Regions from separate parts of the Aeromonas enterica genome, predicted to be linked through region 2. Evidence: predicted binding sites of a transcription regulator. Region 2 holds the regulator's gene; each other region holds the start of a gene.
What was found. The regulator LexA, encoded in region 2, represses DNA repair genes until DNA is damaged. The targets are predictions, from matches to a motif close to ANCTGTNTNNNNANACAGNT.

Region 1: dinB (DNA polymerase IV) is a predicted target of LexA. The motif match lies at 1,864-1,883, and genes of this name have one in related genera.
Region 3: umuD (translesion error-prone DNA polymerase V autoproteolytic subunit) is a predicted target of LexA. The motif match lies at 2,065-2,084, and genes of this name have one in related genera.

Annotation. Positions count from the first base shown of each region.
Region 1 covers NZ_JBSTYL010000004.1:26,615-32,355, reverse strand. The annotation lists gene ACW5XD_RS06060 (methyl-accepting chemotaxis protein) at 1-742, opposite strand, end outside; gene dinB (DNA polymerase IV) at 809-1,861, opposite strand; gene ACW5XD_RS06050 (hypothetical protein) at 1,994-2,212, shown strand; gene nqrM ((Na+)-NQR maturation NqrM) at 2,298-2,522, opposite strand; gene ACW5XD_RS06040 (FAD:protein FMN transferase) at 2,534-3,571, opposite strand; gene nqrF (NADH:ubiquinone reductase (Na(+)-transporting) subunit F) at 3,575-4,798, opposite strand; gene nqrE (NADH:ubiquinone reductase (Na(+)-transporting) subunit E) at 4,817-5,413, opposite strand; gene ACW5XD_RS06025 (NADH:ubiquinone reductase (Na(+)-transporting) subunit D) at 5,417-5,741, opposite strand, start outside.
Region 2 covers NZ_JBSTYL010000033.1:11,385-17,125, forward strand. The annotation lists gene ACW5XD_RS21890 (MATE family efflux transporter) at 1-929, opposite strand, end outside; gene ACW5XD_RS21895 (SCO family protein) at 952-1,581, opposite strand; gene ACW5XD_RS21900 (hypothetical protein) at 1,802-2,089, opposite strand; gene lexA (transcriptional repressor LexA) at 2,561-3,184, opposite strand; gene plsB (glycerol-3-phosphate 1-O-acyltransferase PlsB) at 3,389-5,741, shown strand, end outside.
Region 3 covers NZ_JBSTYL010000012.1:56,666-62,406, forward strand. The annotation lists gene ACW5XD_RS13780 (type I restriction endonuclease subunit R) at 1-1,743, shown strand, start outside; gene ACW5XD_RS13785 (DUF3283 family protein) at 1,786-1,977, opposite strand; gene umuD (translesion error-prone DNA polymerase V autoproteolytic subunit) at 2,094-2,537, shown strand; gene umuC (translesion error-prone DNA polymerase V subunit UmuC) at 2,518-3,777, shown strand; tRNA gene ACW5XD_RS13800 (tRNA-Thr) at 3,889-3,964, opposite strand; gene ACW5XD_RS13805 (PHP domain-containing protein) at 4,050-4,790, opposite strand; gene ACW5XD_RS13810 (TetR/AcrR family transcriptional regulator) at 5,259-5,741, shown strand, end outside.

The DNA of each region.
Region 1 (5,741 bases), on a different contig from region 2:
CCTTGACCAGGTTTTGCAAGGTGGCCAGCGAGATATCGACCCCGACCATGCCAAGCAGGGTCTCCTGCTCCAGCAGGGGGACTGTCACCGAGGTCATCAGCACCTTCTGCGACCCTACATCGTCGAGATAAGGTTCGAGCAGACAGAGCGCCTTGCTGCGGATGCTGCAGCGATACCATTCGTTTTCCACTCCGCCGGCCGCCGTCTGACTCTCGTCTGCCAGCACGGATTCGTTTTGCACCTCAGCTTCTATCTTGCCGTCGACCCGGGCCCAATAGGTGGAGAAGCGCCCCTTGTCGTTGGCGCCGAGCGCACTGGAGCCATGGTAGTTGCTGTCCTCCCCGTCGAGCTGATCCGGCTCGAACACCGCATAGACACCGAGCAGATTGGCCGAGGAGGCCGCCGCATCGTGCAGTTGTTGATTGACGGCACTACGCAGCGTCTCGGAGGAGCCGAAGTTGTCGGCCGCATTCTTGCGCTGAAACAGGATCCCCTGCGCCAGCAGGGTGGTGCGAAAATAGGCCTCGTCCAGATAGCTGGTGACCTTGGCCGCCTGCTCGGCTCCCATCGCCTTCATCCAGTTTTCAGCCGAACGCTGCGCCTCCTCCGTGGTGGAGGTCAGTACCTGATCCTGCATCCGGGCGGCGCTATAGAGAGAAGAGGCGACCAGAGCACCGGCACTGGCCAACAAACAACAACCGGCGATCAGGGTAATGCGCCCCTGAACAGAAAGAGAACTCATGCCACCATTCCTAGCTCATACAGATGTGATCAGTTTATCGGGTTTGGAAACAAAAACTTAACCTTATCAAGCGAAATCCAGGCTGAGCTGGTTAACTTCCCCGTCACGGGGCAAACCGACCACCAGCCCGAGCAGCCGGATCGGCTTGCCCTGTGCCCGCAGCAAGCCCTCATGGAGCAGATCGTGAAACAGCTCGGGCTGATAGCCACCACGGCGATAGACTGTGGTCTGCTGAAAATCGGCAAACTTGAGTTTGATCCCCTGTCCCATCAGCGCCTCTGCCGGGCAAGCCTTGGCAAAGCGCTGCTCAAGCTCCGGAATGAGCCGGCTCAGCACCTGCCAACAGGCGGCCTCATCCAGCACGTCGCTGGCCAGGGTTGTCTCCACGCCTATGGTCTTGCGCACCCGCTGCGCCTGCACGGGCTGATCGTCATGGCCCCAAATCCGCCCCGTCAGCATCTCTCCCAACTTGCCGAATCGGGCGATCAGCTCCTCGCGGCTGAGCACTCTCGCATCCTCACAGGAGTAAAGCCCCTGGGACTCCAGCCGATCGGCCGTCTTGCGCCCAATCCCCGGCAACTTGGCCAACGGCAGCTGACACACGAACTCATCAACCTCCTGGGGCCTTATCACGAACAGGCCGTCTGGCTTGCGCTGCTCCGAGGCCAGCTTGGCCAGAAACTTGTTTGGCGCGACCCCGGCCGAGGCGGTCAGCCCGAGCTCGCTCACTATGGCTTGGCGGATCTCGGCCGCCATCAGGGTGGCACTGCCGCCACAGCAGGAGCTGTCGGTGACGTCGAGATAGGCTTCGTCGAGGGAAAGCGGCTCCACCAGCTCGGTGTAGCGCAGGAAGATGGCGCGCAGCTGGCGGGAGATCTCCTTGTAGAGCGCCATCCGGCCAGGAATGAGCACCAGCGGCGGGCAGAGCTTTTTGGCCAGGCCGCTCGGCATGGCGGAGCGCACCCCGAAACGGCGCGCCACATAATTGCAGGTCGAGATGACGCCGCGCCTGTCTGCCGAGCCGCCGATGGCCAGTGGCACCTCGCGCAGGGCCGGGTTGTCCCGCATCTCTACCGCCGCGTAGAAGCAGTCCATGTCGATGTGAATGATTTTGCGCATACCACTGTACGGATAAACAGGTAACTTGCCTATGCTAACCCAGTGCTGCCGTTTCTGCCATCGGCATGAAACGGCGAACAGGCATAGACTCTTAAGGCACCATTCACCACCCCATGGGTCAAGGAGGACGAGATGAAAACACTCTGGCTGGTATTAGCGCTGGGGTTCTGCCTGCTGCCGCAGCCCGGCAGCAGCAAGGACAACCCGACTGCCGAATGCAGCTGGTTGTATGACCGCATAGCGGCACTGGAGCAGGCTATCAAACAGGGAGACGAGCTGGGAACGCGAGAAGAACTGGCGCGCTGGAAGGCCGAGTTCAAGAAGAAAGCCTGCCATCAATACGACTACTGAGCCTCCTTGAGCCAAAAAACGGGCTGACCACAAGGTCAGCCCGCCTGCCATCCGGCATTACCCCGAATGAGATTCAGGTCCGTTTTTATATGATCCGGTTATCGATCAGCATTTTGCGACGGGCCTCTTCCTTGGCCATCTTCTTCTTGCGGTTGTCACAGGGTTCCGGACAATCGCACTCTTTTTCTATGCCGATCGTGCCCAACCCACCGCAGGAACCTGAGATGGTCTTCTTCTGGAAGATGTAACCTATGGCCATGGCCACCACTACCGCCAGAAACACCCCGAAGGTGATCAAGAAAATCTGCATGCTACCGCCTCCTACTTTCTAACCAGATACTGTTTGAAGGCATCTGAATATGCCTCTTCAAAGCCATCGGCCGTCTTGGTGATCACGAAAATAGCCAGCCCGCGCTCCTTGGCATAGGCCAGGCTCTTCTCGGGCCCGAGCACCATAAACACGGTCGCCAAGCCGTCTGCCGTCATGCAGGAGGGGTGGATCACTGTCACCGACACCATGCGATGCTGGATGGGCTTGCCCGTCATGGGATCGATCGTGTGGGAGAAGCGCTTGCCGTCCATCTCGTAATAGTTGCGATATTCACCCGAGGTGGCAACCCCGTTGTCACCCGGGATAATCACTTCTTGCACCGAGCCGGCATTGACGGTCGGCTTCTCGATGGCGACGCGCCAGGGATGGCCCTTGCCGTTGACACCATTGATCCGCAGTTCACCACCGATCTCCACCAGATAATTGCGAGACCCCATGGACTCCAGGTATTCGGCAACCTTGTCCACACCAAAGCCCTTGGCAATGGCGGAGAGATCCACGTAGAGATCCGGAATATCTTTTTGCAGGGTATCGGCATCAGCCGAGGTGATCACATGCAGATTGCCAAGACCCGTCTTCTGGCGAGTCTGGGTAATCAGCTCGTCAGACGGCACCTTGGTCGGTCTGGCATCCGGCCCGAAGCCCCACAGATTGACCAGGGGGCCGACGGTGACATCCAGTGCCCCACGGCTTTCACGGCCAAGGTGAATGGCCTCGGTCACCACCCGCGCGGTATCGCGGGAGACCACCACGGGGGTCGAGCTGCGGTGCTGGTTGAAACGCGACAGCTCGGAATCGGGACGATAGGTCGACATCTGGTCGTTGACCCGCTCCAGCAGGACATCGACCTCGGCCTGGAACTTGGCCGGATCCGTGATGACGTTATCCGCCACCTTGATGGAGTAGTAGGTACCCATGGTGCTGCCGGTGATGTGGATCTCCGGCTTGGATTGGACCGTTTCCTGACCACACCCAGTCAAGAAAAAGGCTAGCCCGAAGGCTAGCCAGGTCTTTACAACACTGTGCATTGATTAACCACCAAAGTCATCCAGCAGGATGTTCTCGTCTTCAACACCGAGGTTTTTCAGCATGTTGATGACGGCAGCGTTCATGACGGGAGGCCCGCACATGTAGAATTCACAATCTTCCGGCGCCTCGTGGTTCTTGAGGTAATTCTCGAACAAGACGTTGTGGATGAAGCCTGTGTAGCCATCCCAGTTGTCTTCCGGCTGCGGATCGGACAGGGCGACGTGCCACTGGAAGTTGTCGTTCTCGGCGGCCAGCATGTCGAAGTCTTCGACATAGAACATTTCGCGCTTGGAACGGGCACCATACCAGAAGCTCATCTTGCGATGGGTCTTCAGGCGACGCAGCTGGTCGAAGATATGGGAGCGCATCGGCGCCATACCCGCACCACCACCGATGAACACCATTTCGGCGTCGGTGTCTTTGGCGAAGAACTCGCCGAACGGACCCGAGATGGTCACCTTGTCACCAGCCTTGAGACTGAAGATGTAGGAGGACATCTGGCCGGGAGGCGCAGTCCAGTTGCTGGGCGGCGGGGTCGCGATCCGCACGTTCAGCATGATGATGCCGAACTCTTCCGGATAGTTGGCCATGGAATAAGCACGAATGATCGGCTCGTTGACCTTGGACTCCAGTTCGAAGATCTTGAAGCGATCCCAGTCCCCGCGATACTCCTCGGGGATATCGAAGTCCTTGTACTGCACGTGGTGGGCAGGGGCTTCGATCTGGATATAACCACCGGCGCGGAACGGGACGCTCTCACCATCCGGGATCTGCAGCTTGAGCTCCTTGATGAAGGTGGCTTTGTTATCGTTGGAGATAACGGTACAGTCCCACTTCTTCACCCCGAAGATCTCTTCCGGCAGCTCGATGTCCATGTCGCCACGAACGGTGACCTGGCAGGCCAGACGCTCGCCGTGACGGGCCTCGCCCTTGCTGATGTGATCTAGCTCGGTCGGCAGGATGTCGCCGCCGCCGGCCTTCACCCGCACCTTGCACTGACCACAGGAGCCGCCGCCGCCACAGGCGGAGGAGACGAAGATACCGCTGCCGGCCAAGACGCCGAGCAGCTTGCCACCCGCCGGGCTGGTCACAGCCTTGGTCGGGTCGCCGTTGATGCTGATTGTCACGTCACCTGCGGTCACCAGCTTGGACTTGGCGAACAGAATGACTGCCACCAAGGCCAGCAGGATCACGGTGAACATGACCACACCCAGAATAATTTCCATCTATTATTCCTTTTCCGATTACAGGGAAATACCAGAGAAGGACATAAAGCCCAGCGCCATGAGTCCCGCGGTGATGAAGGTGATGCCCAGACCACGCAGGCCTTCCGGCACATCGGAGTACTTCATCTTCTCGCGGATCCCCGCCATCGCCACGATGGCAAGCATCCAGCCGGCACCCGACCCCACGCCATAAACCACGGACTCAACGAAGTTGTAGTCACGCTGCACCATGAAGGAGACACCACCGAAGATGGCGCAGTTCACCGTGATGAGCGGCAGGAAGATACCGAGCGCGTTGTAGAGCGCCGGGAAGTACTTGTCCAGCGCCATTTCCAGGATCTGCACCAGGGCCGCAATCACACCGATGAAGGTGATGAAGCTCAGGAAGCTCAGATCCAGGCCGGAGACCAGGGCGCCATCTTTGAGGACATAGTTGTAGATCAGGTTGTTGGCCGGAACGGCCACGGTCTGAACCACGATAACGGCAATCCCCAGACCCATGGCGGTCTTGACCTTCTTGGACACCGCCAGGAAGGTACACATCCCCAGGAAGAAGGAGAGGGCCAGGTTTTCGATGAAAATCGAACGAATCAACAGACTCAGATAGTGTTCCATACCTTAATCCTTCGCCTCCACCTGCTTGGGATCCTTGGTGCGAACGCCCCAGATGATCAGACCAATGATGAAAAACGCACTCGGCGGCAGCAGCAACAGGCCGTTAGGCACGTACCAGCCACCATTGTTCACCAGCGGCAGCAGCTCGATACCGAACCAGGTACCCGAGCCCAGGATCTCACGCACGGTCGCAACAGCCAGCAACACGGCACCGTAACCCAGACCGTTGCCGATACCGTCCAGGAAAGAGGGCAGCGGGGCGCTCTTCATGGCATAGGCTTCGGCACGCCCCATCACGATACAGTTGGTGATGATCAGACCCACGAAA
Region 2 (5,741 bases):
CGCCGACCTATGGCACGGCCCACCATGGCCTCCACCGCATAGGCAAAGCCATCCAGCCCGTAGGAGATGAGCATCAGGAAGTTGAGCAACACCGCATTGGCGGCCACTGCCACGTCTCCCAGTCGCGCCCCTTGCAACGTCATGAAGGCGAAACAGAGTTGCAGGCAAAGGGAGCGGATGAAGATGTCCCGGTTCAGACTGAGCAATCTCAGCAAGGCCGGCCACTGACGCCAGCGCTGCCAGGCCCCCTGCCATACCTCGGGTGAAAGCCGGCGCAGATAGCGGTTCACCAGCCAGAGCCCAACGCCCAGGGCACTGTAATCTGCCAGTAGCGAAGCGGCGGCGACCCCCTTCACCTGCCAGCCCAGCCCCAGCACGAACCAGGTATCCAGCACCATATTGACCAGGTTGGTGAAGATCAGCAGCAGCATGGGACTGCGGGCATCCTGCATGCCCAGCAGCCAACCCATGATCACCAGATTGCAGAGCGCCGCCGGGGCGCTCCAGATCCGTACCGATACATATTCGCCAGCATAACCCTGCACCTCGGCGGAGCCGCCACTGAGAGCAATGAGCGAGGGCAGAAAGGGCAGCAACAGCAGCAACAGGGCCAGCCCCAGCCCCACGGCAAGGCCAAGCGCACGCGCCAGGGTGTCGAGCTGGCCGTGCGGGCTGCCGGCTCCATGAGCCTGGGCAGTCAATCCGGTGGTGGACATGCGCAGGAAACCCAGCAGCCAGAAGATAAGATTGATGAGGGTCGCCCCAACCGAGACGCCACCGAGAAACCAGGCCTGGCCGAGATGACCGATCACCCAGGTGTCCACCAGCCCCAGCAGGGGGGTGGTGATATTGGAGAACACCATGGGCAGAGCGAGTGCAAACACGGCGCTATGGCGCCGGCCGTCTTTCAACCAGGGCGGGATCACCATGGCAACAGACACGTGACCCGCATCACGCGCCGCCTTCCAGCTGCACAATTTTGGCGAAATCGGACACCAGGGTCGCCATGACTACGCGTGGTACCTGTCCCTGGCTCACCTGGGGGCGGAATACAGCCTCCAGCTTGCCGTCCGGGTTGATCAGCACGATGGAAGCTGAGTGATCGATCAGATACTCCTTTTTACCCTGATCGGCGATGGAGTAGATAAGACCAAGATTGCGCACAAACGGGAACAGCTTGTCATGGGGGCCGGTTGCCGCCTTGAACTCGGGATTGAAAAAGGCGGTATAAGTCTTGAGGCGGGCTGCGTCATCCCGCTGTGGATCCGCCGAAATGAATACGACTTGGCTGCTGGGCGCGATCGTCTTCAGCGCCGGATAGACAGAGCGCAGATCTGCCAGCGTGGTCGGGCAGATATCCGGGCAGAAGGTATAGCCAACAAACAAGAAGGTCCAGTGTCCCACCAGACTGGCAGGCACAAAGGGCTGACCATCCTCGTCGGTGAAGGCAAACGGATTGATGTCCCGCCCCGCCGGGTAGTAGTCAGCACGCTCGGGTAGAGAAGGCTGGTTCCAGTAGAATGCGGCCATCATGCCCCCGACCAGCAACAGGAACAGCAGGGGATAACGTGGTTTAACCATAAAAACAGACCCTTTCACTTCGACATGCCCGCAGATCGGGCCCGAATAGACGAGCCATTGTAACCTAGACACTCCCGGACCTGACTATCCCATGTGCCAGACGCCGGTTCGGCATCCGACATCGGTCAGAAGATGACGCAGTGGGCAGATCACCAGCAGACGACGCCACAAAACAGCAGCCCCACCGTCAGGGTGGGGCTGTCAGCAGCACGCGATGATATCAGGGTTGCAGCCTGCGTCGCTCATGGGAACGGCGAGCCAGTGTGTGTAGCGGTATGACGGGGGCCGTCCAGCAAGTCTCCGCCGGCCCCCTGTCATGATGACTGTGAAACAGACGGACCAGGCGAACTATCTTGTCCTTGGGACAACCCAGCCAGATGGTCCAGCAGGCGCCCTTGTGATGCACCCAGAGCGCGTAAAAACGGGTCATCCGGTTACCCTTGATGAAACGTGTGATGGAAGAAACGGGCGATGCCAGACCCGGATCCCATGGCGAGCTTGAAGCCATACCTGTCCTCCTTGACCAAGAGGTCACGCCGACCTGCATCGTCCACCACCGCCAGGGCGATCAAACCGATGACTGCCGCGAGTCGACTGCGCGAGTGTGCCTTACATTACCCGGCCGGTTGTTGCCGTCGGCGCCATGCTGACCACTCTCCCTTCTTATCCCGCGATATCGCCCCTCTCGGTGGTGAGTCGGCCAAACGCCATTGCTGGCCAGCGCACGTGAGGCTGTTGTCATGGATCCCAGCTGCCCTTGGGTGCCTTTCCCACCTGCGAAGGGGGAAAGCGCCTTGTCGAGCATCCGCGGGCAGTACAGCAAGTCCACTGCCTTACCAAATGATATATCTGAAATGAGTCACCTGCGGCCGTTCATCGCAGACAAAATGGCGGGTATCAGGATCTGATTGAAATCATGGGAAAAGGAATGCAGAAACGACACGGCCTCCCGCAGGAGGCCGTGTCGTGGTGAAGATGATTACATCCAGTCGGCGTTGCGGATCACGCCGACGGCCAGGCCCTCTATGGTGAGCTGCTGGCTGGAGAGATCCACCGCTATGGGCTCCAGATCTTCGTTTTCCGGCAGCAGCCACACCTGGCTGCCCTTGCGCTGGAAGCGCTTGACGGTGACATCCTCATCGAGGCGCGCTACCACCACCTGACCGTTGCGCACCTCCTGAGTCTTGTGTACCGCCAGCAGATCGCCATCCAGGATGCCGATGTTCTTCATGCTCATGCCCTGCACCCGCAGCAAAAAATCCGCCCGGGGGTGGAACAGAGCGGGATCTACCTGGTAGTGGCTCTCGATATGCTCCTGCGCCAGGATAGGTTCACCGGCCGCGACTTTGCCGATCAGGGGCAGACCGCTCTCTTCCAGCACCTCTTCCTCTTCGATCAACAGACGGATGCCGCGGGAGGTCCCTGGCATGATCTCGATGACCCCTTTCTTGGCCAGGGCCTTCAAATGTTCCTCGGCCGCATTGGCCGACTTGAAACCAAGCTTCTGGGCAATCTCGGCACGAGTCGGCGGCATACCGGTCTCGCTCATGTTCACCTTGATCAGCTCCAGCACTTCGGCCTGGCGGGGGGTAAGAGGTTTCATAGTATTGGCACCTGTCTTTTTATACAGCACACTGGCAGTATATACAGTGCTGTGGTCAAGGCAAGGCGCAGCTGACATTTGTCATTGCCCGGCGCTCATTTGCCGTTGTTTTGATCCGGCGCACTCGACTCATCGTACCTCTCGGCGACAAGCCGCCGGTGATTTGCTATGCTCACGCCGCATTTTTTCGGAGAGCAGACGCACATGTCCCTTGGACAGAAGATTTCCAGAGCCATCTTGCAATGGCCGGTCAGTGGCTTGGTCAATCACAAAAGCCTGCCGGAAAATCCCATCACCGAGCTCAAGCTGGATCCGGCAAGACCCATCGTCTACGCCCTGAAAACCAGCTCGATCACCGATCTGATGACACTGCAGCAGTGCTGCGAGGATCTCGGCCTGCCCGGCCCCTTCACGCCGCTGGAGCTGAACGGCCAGTTGCTGCCGCGCTATGTCTGTCTGGACCGTCCGCCTCCCCTGTTTGGCAAGCGCAGCAAACCGCTGCCCTTCCTGCAGGAGTTCCACCAGCTGCTGGATCTGCACAAGCAGGATCTGGCGCTGGACATCCAGGTGGTGCCCGTCACTCTGTTCTGGGGCCGCGCGCCCGGCCGGGAAGGCGAGGAAGCCTCCGGCTGGAACATCATCAGCAGCCTGGCACCGAACCGCCTCAAGAAGGCACTGATCGTAATCCTCAAGGGTCGCGAGAATCTGGTGCGCTTCTCCCCGCCGCTCTCCCTGCGTCACATGGCTGACAAGCACGGCACCGACGAGGCTATCGCCCACAAGCTGGCGCGGGTGGCACGCACCCACTTCAGCCGCCAGCAGCTGGCGGCCACCGGCCCGAAACTGCCAAACCGCAACCTGCTGTTCAGGCAGTTGCTCGATTCGAACGTAATCCAGCAGGCGATCGAGGAAGAGGCGCAGCGCGACGGCATCAGCCTGGAAAAGGCGCAGAAACGCGCCCACGGCTACATGGACGAGATCGCCTCCGACTTCTCCTACCGGTTGATCCGTCTTGGCGAGAGCTTCCTCGGCTGGCTATGGAACAAGCTCTACCGCGGCCTGTCGGTCAACGGCGCCGAGAAGGTGCGCCAGCTGGCACAGGAAGGGCACGAGATCGTCTATGTGCCCTGCCATCGCAGCCACATGGACTACCTGCTGCTCTCCTACGTCATCTACCACCAGGGGATGGTGCCGCCCCACATAGCGGCGGGCATCAACCTCAACTTCTGGCCGGCGGGCCCGCTCTTTCGTCACGGCGGCGCCTTCTTCATCCGCCGCACTTTCAAGGGCAACCCGCTCTACAGCACCGTCTTTCGCGAATACCTGAACCTGCTGTTTGCCAAGGGCTATTCGGTGGAGTTCTTCACCGAAGGGGGCCGCTCCCGTACCGGCCGCCTGCTACCACCCAAGACCGGCATGCTGGCCATGACACTGCAGGCCATGATGCGCGGGCTGGACAGACCGGTTACCCTGGTGCCCGTCTATCTGGGCTACGAACACGTGATGGAGGTGAATACCTACCACAACGAGCTCAAGGGCAGCCGCAAGGAGAAGGAGAGCTTCCTGCAGGTGCTCGGCATACTGCGCAAGCTGCGCAACTATGGCCGGGGCTTCGTCAACTTCGGCGAGCCGCTGACCCTCAACAGCTACCTCAATGAGCATGTGCCGGCGTGGAAGGCCGACATAGGTCAGGAGGATCGCCCAGAGTGGATGGCGCCCACCGTCAACCAGCTGGCCGAGCTGCTGATGACCCGCATCAACGATGCCGCCGCCGTCAATGGCCTGACCCTGAGCTCTCTGGCACTGCTGGCCGCCGAGCGCCACGCCCTAACCCGCGACGAACTGCAGGCCCAGATCAACACCTATCTGGATCTGCTCAAGCAGGTGCCCTACAGCCCGCAGAGCACCATCCCGGACGAGGATGCCAAAACTCTGCTGGATCAGGCGATGGAGCTCAACAAGTTCGAGGTGAGCGAGGACAAGCTGGGCCAGATCATCAGCCTGGACCGTTATCAGGCGATCCTGCTGACCTACTACCGCAACAACATACTCCATCTGTTCGCCCTGCCCTCTCTGGTGGCGGCGCTGATCGAGCGTTGCGAGGGGATCTCACGCAGCGAGATAGTCGCCCGTTGCGTCGACATCTACCCGCTGCTCAAGACGGAGCTGTTCCTGCGCTACGAAGAGGACGAGCTGCCGGAGCTGGTCGATGCTCTGCTGGCCGAACTGCAACGTCAGCAGCTGATCGAGGCCCGCGACGGTGGCTACTGGGTCAATCCGGGCAACCAGATGCGCCTGCTGCTGCTGGCCGAGAGCATTCAGGAGACGCTGCAGCGCTACGCCATCGTGCTGACCCGGGTGCTGGCCCAGCCCCATATCGAGGCGGAGCAGCTGGAGGCGGACGGCCTGATGATGGCGGAGCGCCTCGGCACCCTGCACGGCATCAATGCCCCCGAATTCTTCGACCAGAAGCTGTTCAGCACCCTGATCCACACCCTGCGCAAGGAGGGTTACCTCTCTCCCGAGTGCAAACCGGATCTGGGCCGCTTCCAGGCGC
Region 3 (5,741 bases), on a different contig from region 2:
CCCGTATCGGCGGAAGACCGCGATACCCGCGCCGTCTTTGGCGACTACATCCACGTCTACGATATGCAGCAGGCCAAGGATGATGGTGCTACGGTTGCCATCTACTACGAGTCACGCCTGGCCAAGTTATCGCTTAATAACGAAGAGCTTCCTCACATCGACGACGAAGTGGATGAGCTGGCCGAGGATGAGGAAGAGAGTGAGCAGGCCAAGCTTAAGTCACGGTGGGCCGCCTTGGAGAAGGTGGTTGGCAGCAAGCCGAGAATAGAGCGGGTTGCCGCCGATCTGGTGGCCCACTTCGAAGAGCGCAATCAGGCGCAACATGGCAAGGCCATGGTGGTCGCCATGAGCCGCGAGATCTGTGTGCACTTGTATGATGCCATCGTTGCTCTTCGCCCCGACTGGCATGACCCGGACCCCGACAAGGGGGCCATCAAGATCGTGATGACCGGCAGCGCTTCTGACAAGGCATTACTGCGGCCCCACATCCATGCTACCCAAGTGAAGAAACGGTTGGAGAAGCGGTTCAAAGACCCGAGTGACCCGCTCAAGTTGGTCATCGTGCGAGACATGTGGCTTACCGGCTTCGACGCGCCCTGCGTACATACCCTTTATGTGGACAAGCCGATGAAGGGCCACAACCTGATGCAGGCCATTGCGCGGGTAAACCGGGTGTTCAAGGACAAACAAGGTGGGTTGGTGGTCGATTACATCGGTATTGCCAACGAGCTCAAGAGCGCCATCAAGGAGTACACCGCCAGCCGTGGCCGTGGCCGTCCTACGGTCGATGCCCATGAGGCCTACGCGGTATTGGAGGAGAAGCTGGATGTACTGCGCTCTATGTTGCATGGCTTCGATTACAGCGACTACCTCACGGGTGGGCACAAGCTGCTGGCCGGGGCCGCCAACTTCATCCTTGGTCTTGAAGATGGCAAGAAGCGCTTTGCCGACAACGCGCTGGCGATGAGCAAGGCATTCACCCTCTGCTGCACCCTTGATGAGGCCAAGGCAGTGCGGGAGGAGGTGGCCTTCTTGCAAGCGGTCAAGGTGATGCTGACCAAAAAAGAGGTCACCCAGAAGAAGAAAACGGACGAAGAGCGCGACTTGGCCATTCGCCAGATCATCGGCAATGCCGTGGTATCGGGCGATGTGGTCGATGTGTTTGAAGCGGTCGGCCTCGACAAGCCCAACATCGGTCTGCTAGATGATGAGTTTCTGGCTGAGGTACGCAACTTGCCGGAGCGCAATCTCGCCGTGGAGCTGCTTGAGCGGTTGCTGGAGGGGGAGATCAAGGCGAAGTTCGCGACCAACCTCTCCCAGGAAAAGAAGTTCTCGGAGATGCTGACCAAGGTCATCCAGCGCTATCAGAACCGCTCCATCGAGACTGCGCAGGTCATCGAGGAACTGATCGACATGGCCAAGAAGTTTGCCGCTGTGAGCAAGCGGGGGCAGGCCTTGGGCCTCAACGATGACGAACTCGCCTTCTATGATGCCCTTGCCAACAATGAGGCATCGGTACGTGAACTGGGGGACGAGATACTGGCCAAGATAGCCCATGAACTGACCGCCAGCCTGCGCCGTAGCGTGACCGTTGACTGGAGTAGCCGAGAGAGCGTCAGGGCCCGGTTACGTCTGTTGGTCAAACGCATCCTGCGCAAGTACAAGTATCCGCCAGACCAACAGGAAGAGGCTGCCCAGCTGGTGCTGGCGCAGGCTGAGAGCTTGTGTGAGGTGTGGTGTTGAGTGGGGGAGGCGCGAGCCTTCCTCGTTGTTTCGAGTGTCAGGTCAGGTGCGCTTTTTGTAGCGAGCTACTTGTTCGAGGAAGTAGCGGCCCAGTTCACCTTGATGTTGGCTCGCTTCGCTTTCTGCGCTGGCCAAGTGACCATTGCGCTCCTTCCATACCGCATATGCGGCGGCCTTCTCGACTTCGACCCGTTCTTGCTGCTCTTTCGGTAGGACACACAGATTGTGACTCATACTGACCTCTTTGTTATCTATTGGCGCCATGGTACGCCATCACTGGCATGCGGGACTTGCGCTGGTTCAAAGGTGGTGCGCTATAATGGCTGTATATAAATACAGGTGTTGTTGCCATGAAGCTGTTAACCCCAGACCCATCACCCGCCGAAGTGACCATCCCGCTGTTCTTGCATCGCGCCTCTTGTGGCTTTCCCAGCCCAGCCAGCGACTATCTGGAAGGAAAGTTGGACCTCAACACCCACTGCGTGTCGCACCCTGCAGCAACCTTCTATCTGCGTGCCGAGGGGGAGAGCATGACCGGGGTCGGCATCTTTCCCGGTGACTTGCTGGTGGTCGATAAGAGCCTGACCCCGCGCCATCGTGATGTGGTAATTGCACTGCTTGACGGCGGCTTCACGGTCAAGACCTTGCAGCTCAAACCGAGGCTGCGGCTGTTGCCAGCTAATCCGGCGTTCGCACCTATCGACCCTTGTATGAGCCTCTCCCTGGAGCTGTTTGGGGTGGTCACCCATGTGATTGGCAATCTGAGGCAGCGTGATGGCCATAGCGCTCGTTGATGTAAACAACTTCTACGCCAGCTGTGAGCGGTTGTTTCGCCCTGAGCTACGTGGCCGCCCAATCGTGGTGCTCTCCAACAACGATGGATGCGTGGTGTCGCGCAGCCCCGAGGCCAAGGCGATGGGCATCAAGATGGCCGGGCCCTACTTCAAGATCCGCGAGCAGTTCGAGGCCAATGGCGGTGTGGCGTTCAGCTCCAACTACGCGTTCTATGGCGATATGTCTGGCCGGGTGATGAGCACGTTGGAGACCATGTCCCCCGAGCTGGAGGTCTACTCCATCGATGAAGCATTCCTGTCTCTGTCAGAGTCGTTTGCCGGGGACCTGACAGCCTATGGGCAACAGATCCGGCAGCGAGTGTGGCAGTGGACCGGCCTAACAGTAGGGGTTGGGATTGGCCCCACCAAAACCCTTGCCAAGCTGGCCAACTATGCTGCCAAGAAGTGGCCTGCCACAGGCGGCGTAGTGGACTTGCGTGACGAGCCGCGCCGCGCCCGGCTGATGGCTATCACCCCGGTGGATGAGGTGTGGGGCATAGGGCGGCGCTTGGGGGCCAAGTTGGTGGCACAAGGCATCAACACCGTTGCGGATTTGGTGGCTAGCGATGCCAAAGGGTTACGCGCCCAATACGGCGTGGTGGTCGAGCGGATCGTACAGGAGCTGCGTGGCCTGCCTTGCGCAGAGCTGACCGTTGAACCGGCAGCGAAGCAGCAGATCCTCTCGAGCCGTTCCTTTGGGGAGCGCGTGACTGACCGTGGGGAAATGGCCCAAGCGTTGTCAGGCTTTATGGCTCGCGCAGCCGAGAAGCTGCGGGCCGAGGGGATGTGTTGCCAGCGGGTGCACCTGTTCGTGCGGACCAGCCCCTTTGATGAGCGAGGGCCTTACTACAGTGAGCAGGCTGGCGTTCGGCTAGTTTGCCCTAGCGATGACACCCGGTTGTTGCTGCAGCAAGTGAACGTGCTGCTACCGCAGATTTGGCGCGATGGTTACCGCTATCAGAAGGGGGGCGTCATGCTGAGTGAGTTCACCCCCAAGGGGCAACAACAGGCCGATCTGTTTGCTCCGTCTTCCGCTCAATCGGATGCGCTGATGGCAGTGATGGACCAGATCAAAGCCAAGGGATTGGGGCGGGTAGGCTTTGCCAGCCAAGGCTCGGGGTCGCCTGAGTGGATGATGCGACAAGAGCACCTGAGCCCCTGTTACACCACACGCTGGGAGGACCTGCCGGTGGCCAGGTAAGTGGATACAGTAATGTGCCTACCGTTTGCTAGATGTGGTACCCCACGTGGTACCCCAAGCCAAAAAGCACAAATGGCTAGCTTCACCAAGAAGCTAACCCTTTGTTTTATATGGTGCCGATAAGGGGGATCGAACTCCTGACCTTCGCATTACGAATGCGCTGCTCTACCAACTGAGCTATACCGGCGTGCCACTAGATTCCCGAAAACAGCGGGGCAAGTCAATGAGCTGTACTCAGTTTTATGAGTGGGCTCATGGAGTTACGGCCAATGTCAGAGGTCGGCGAACTCCGGAATATGGGCCCGGCCACGGCTTTCGAGAAAATCGAGCAGCGCACGGGGGGAACGCGCCAGGATCCGCTCTGCCGGGAAGTCGGCCTCGGTGACCAGTCGGTGGCAGTGCTCGAAATCCCCGAGGCTGAAGGCCACGTGGGAGTCGGAACCGAAGGTGAGGTAGGCACCCATGTCCCGCGCTGCCTCGACGATGGCGCGGCAGTTGCCTTCACTGCCCGGGCGGGAGTGGCTGAAGGAGGAGTTGTTGAGCTCCAGCGCTACCCGATACTCTGTCGCCGCCTTGACCACGGCCTGGATATCGATGGGGAAGGCGGGATTGCCGGGGTGGCTTATCATGTCGACCCGGCCGCTCTTGATGGCGTTGATCATGGCCTGGGTGTGGGTGGCCTGATCGCAGGGGGGGAACACCGGCTCGTGAAAGCCTGCCATGATCATGTCGAGCCGCGATTCGTAGCGTTCGGGGAAGTCGATCTCGCCATCGATGTTCTTGATGTTGGCTTCGATGCCGCGCAGGATGCCGACCCCGTCGACCACCCGTGGCAACACGTGCAGATTGACGAAGTGCCAGAAGTGGGGGGCGTCCGCCATGTCGGGGCCATGATCCGTGGTGGCGAACAGCTTGATCCCCTTTGCCTTGGCGATGGGCAGGTAGTCGTGAATGGTGCTGTAGGCGTGGGTGCTGGCGACGGTGTGGGTGTGGGTATCGACCGTGTACTTCATCTTATCTTCCCCTCTGGCGTGAGGCGCCAGCATAGCAAAGGCGGCGGGTCGAGACCATGTCGTGGCTTGTCATACTTTGTCACAAATTGGGGCCTGGCTGACAAAGTTTGAACACGCTTGGCGGTCATGATGGTGTCATCGATGAAAGCCTGAACTCGCATCGATGGGTTGGATCAGGATGGTGCAACCTCATTTCCCCGCCGTCGCGCCCTGCGACGGTTTTTTTTGCCTGTTTGCCAGCGGTCTGCGAGGTTATCGGGCAAAAAAATGCCCAACTAGCATGGAGCAGGTTGGGCGAGACTTAATGTTTAATTGCAGTGGCATAGATATAGAGTCCGATTCGTCCGTGAAGTTCCCGCCTTGTTCCCCATTTTCAACAAAAACATTTCACTAACACCCATTCACATTCTCTTGACACAAAAGGTTGTGAAACGTACTTTTTAAACATTCGTTTAAGTGAGGTGTCCTGTGAGTAAAATCGATACCAAAAACCGCATTCTCGATGCCGCTGAGGTGTTGTTTGCCGAACGGGGGTTCGCCGATACCTCTTTGCGTCTGATCACCAGCGAGGCCGATGTCAACCTGGCCTCGGTGAACTACCACTTCGGCTCCAAGAAGGAGCTGATCCAGGCGGTGCTCGATCGCTATCTGAGCCTGTTCATGCCCGAGCTGGATGCACGCCTGCATACCCTGATGGCGCAGGAGCAGCTGACCCTGCTGCAGGTGTTCGAGAGCTTCGTCGACCCGCTGATGAAGCTGGTGGCGGTGCGTACCAATGGCCCGGCCATCTTCATGCAACTGCTTGGTCGTGGCTACATCGACAGCCAGGGCCACCTGCGCCGCTTCATCACTGCCCACTATGGCCCCATTTTGCAACGGATCACCCAGGCAATCTCCAAGGCCAATCCGGCCTTGTCGCCAGCGGATCTCTTCTGGCGCCTGCACTTCACC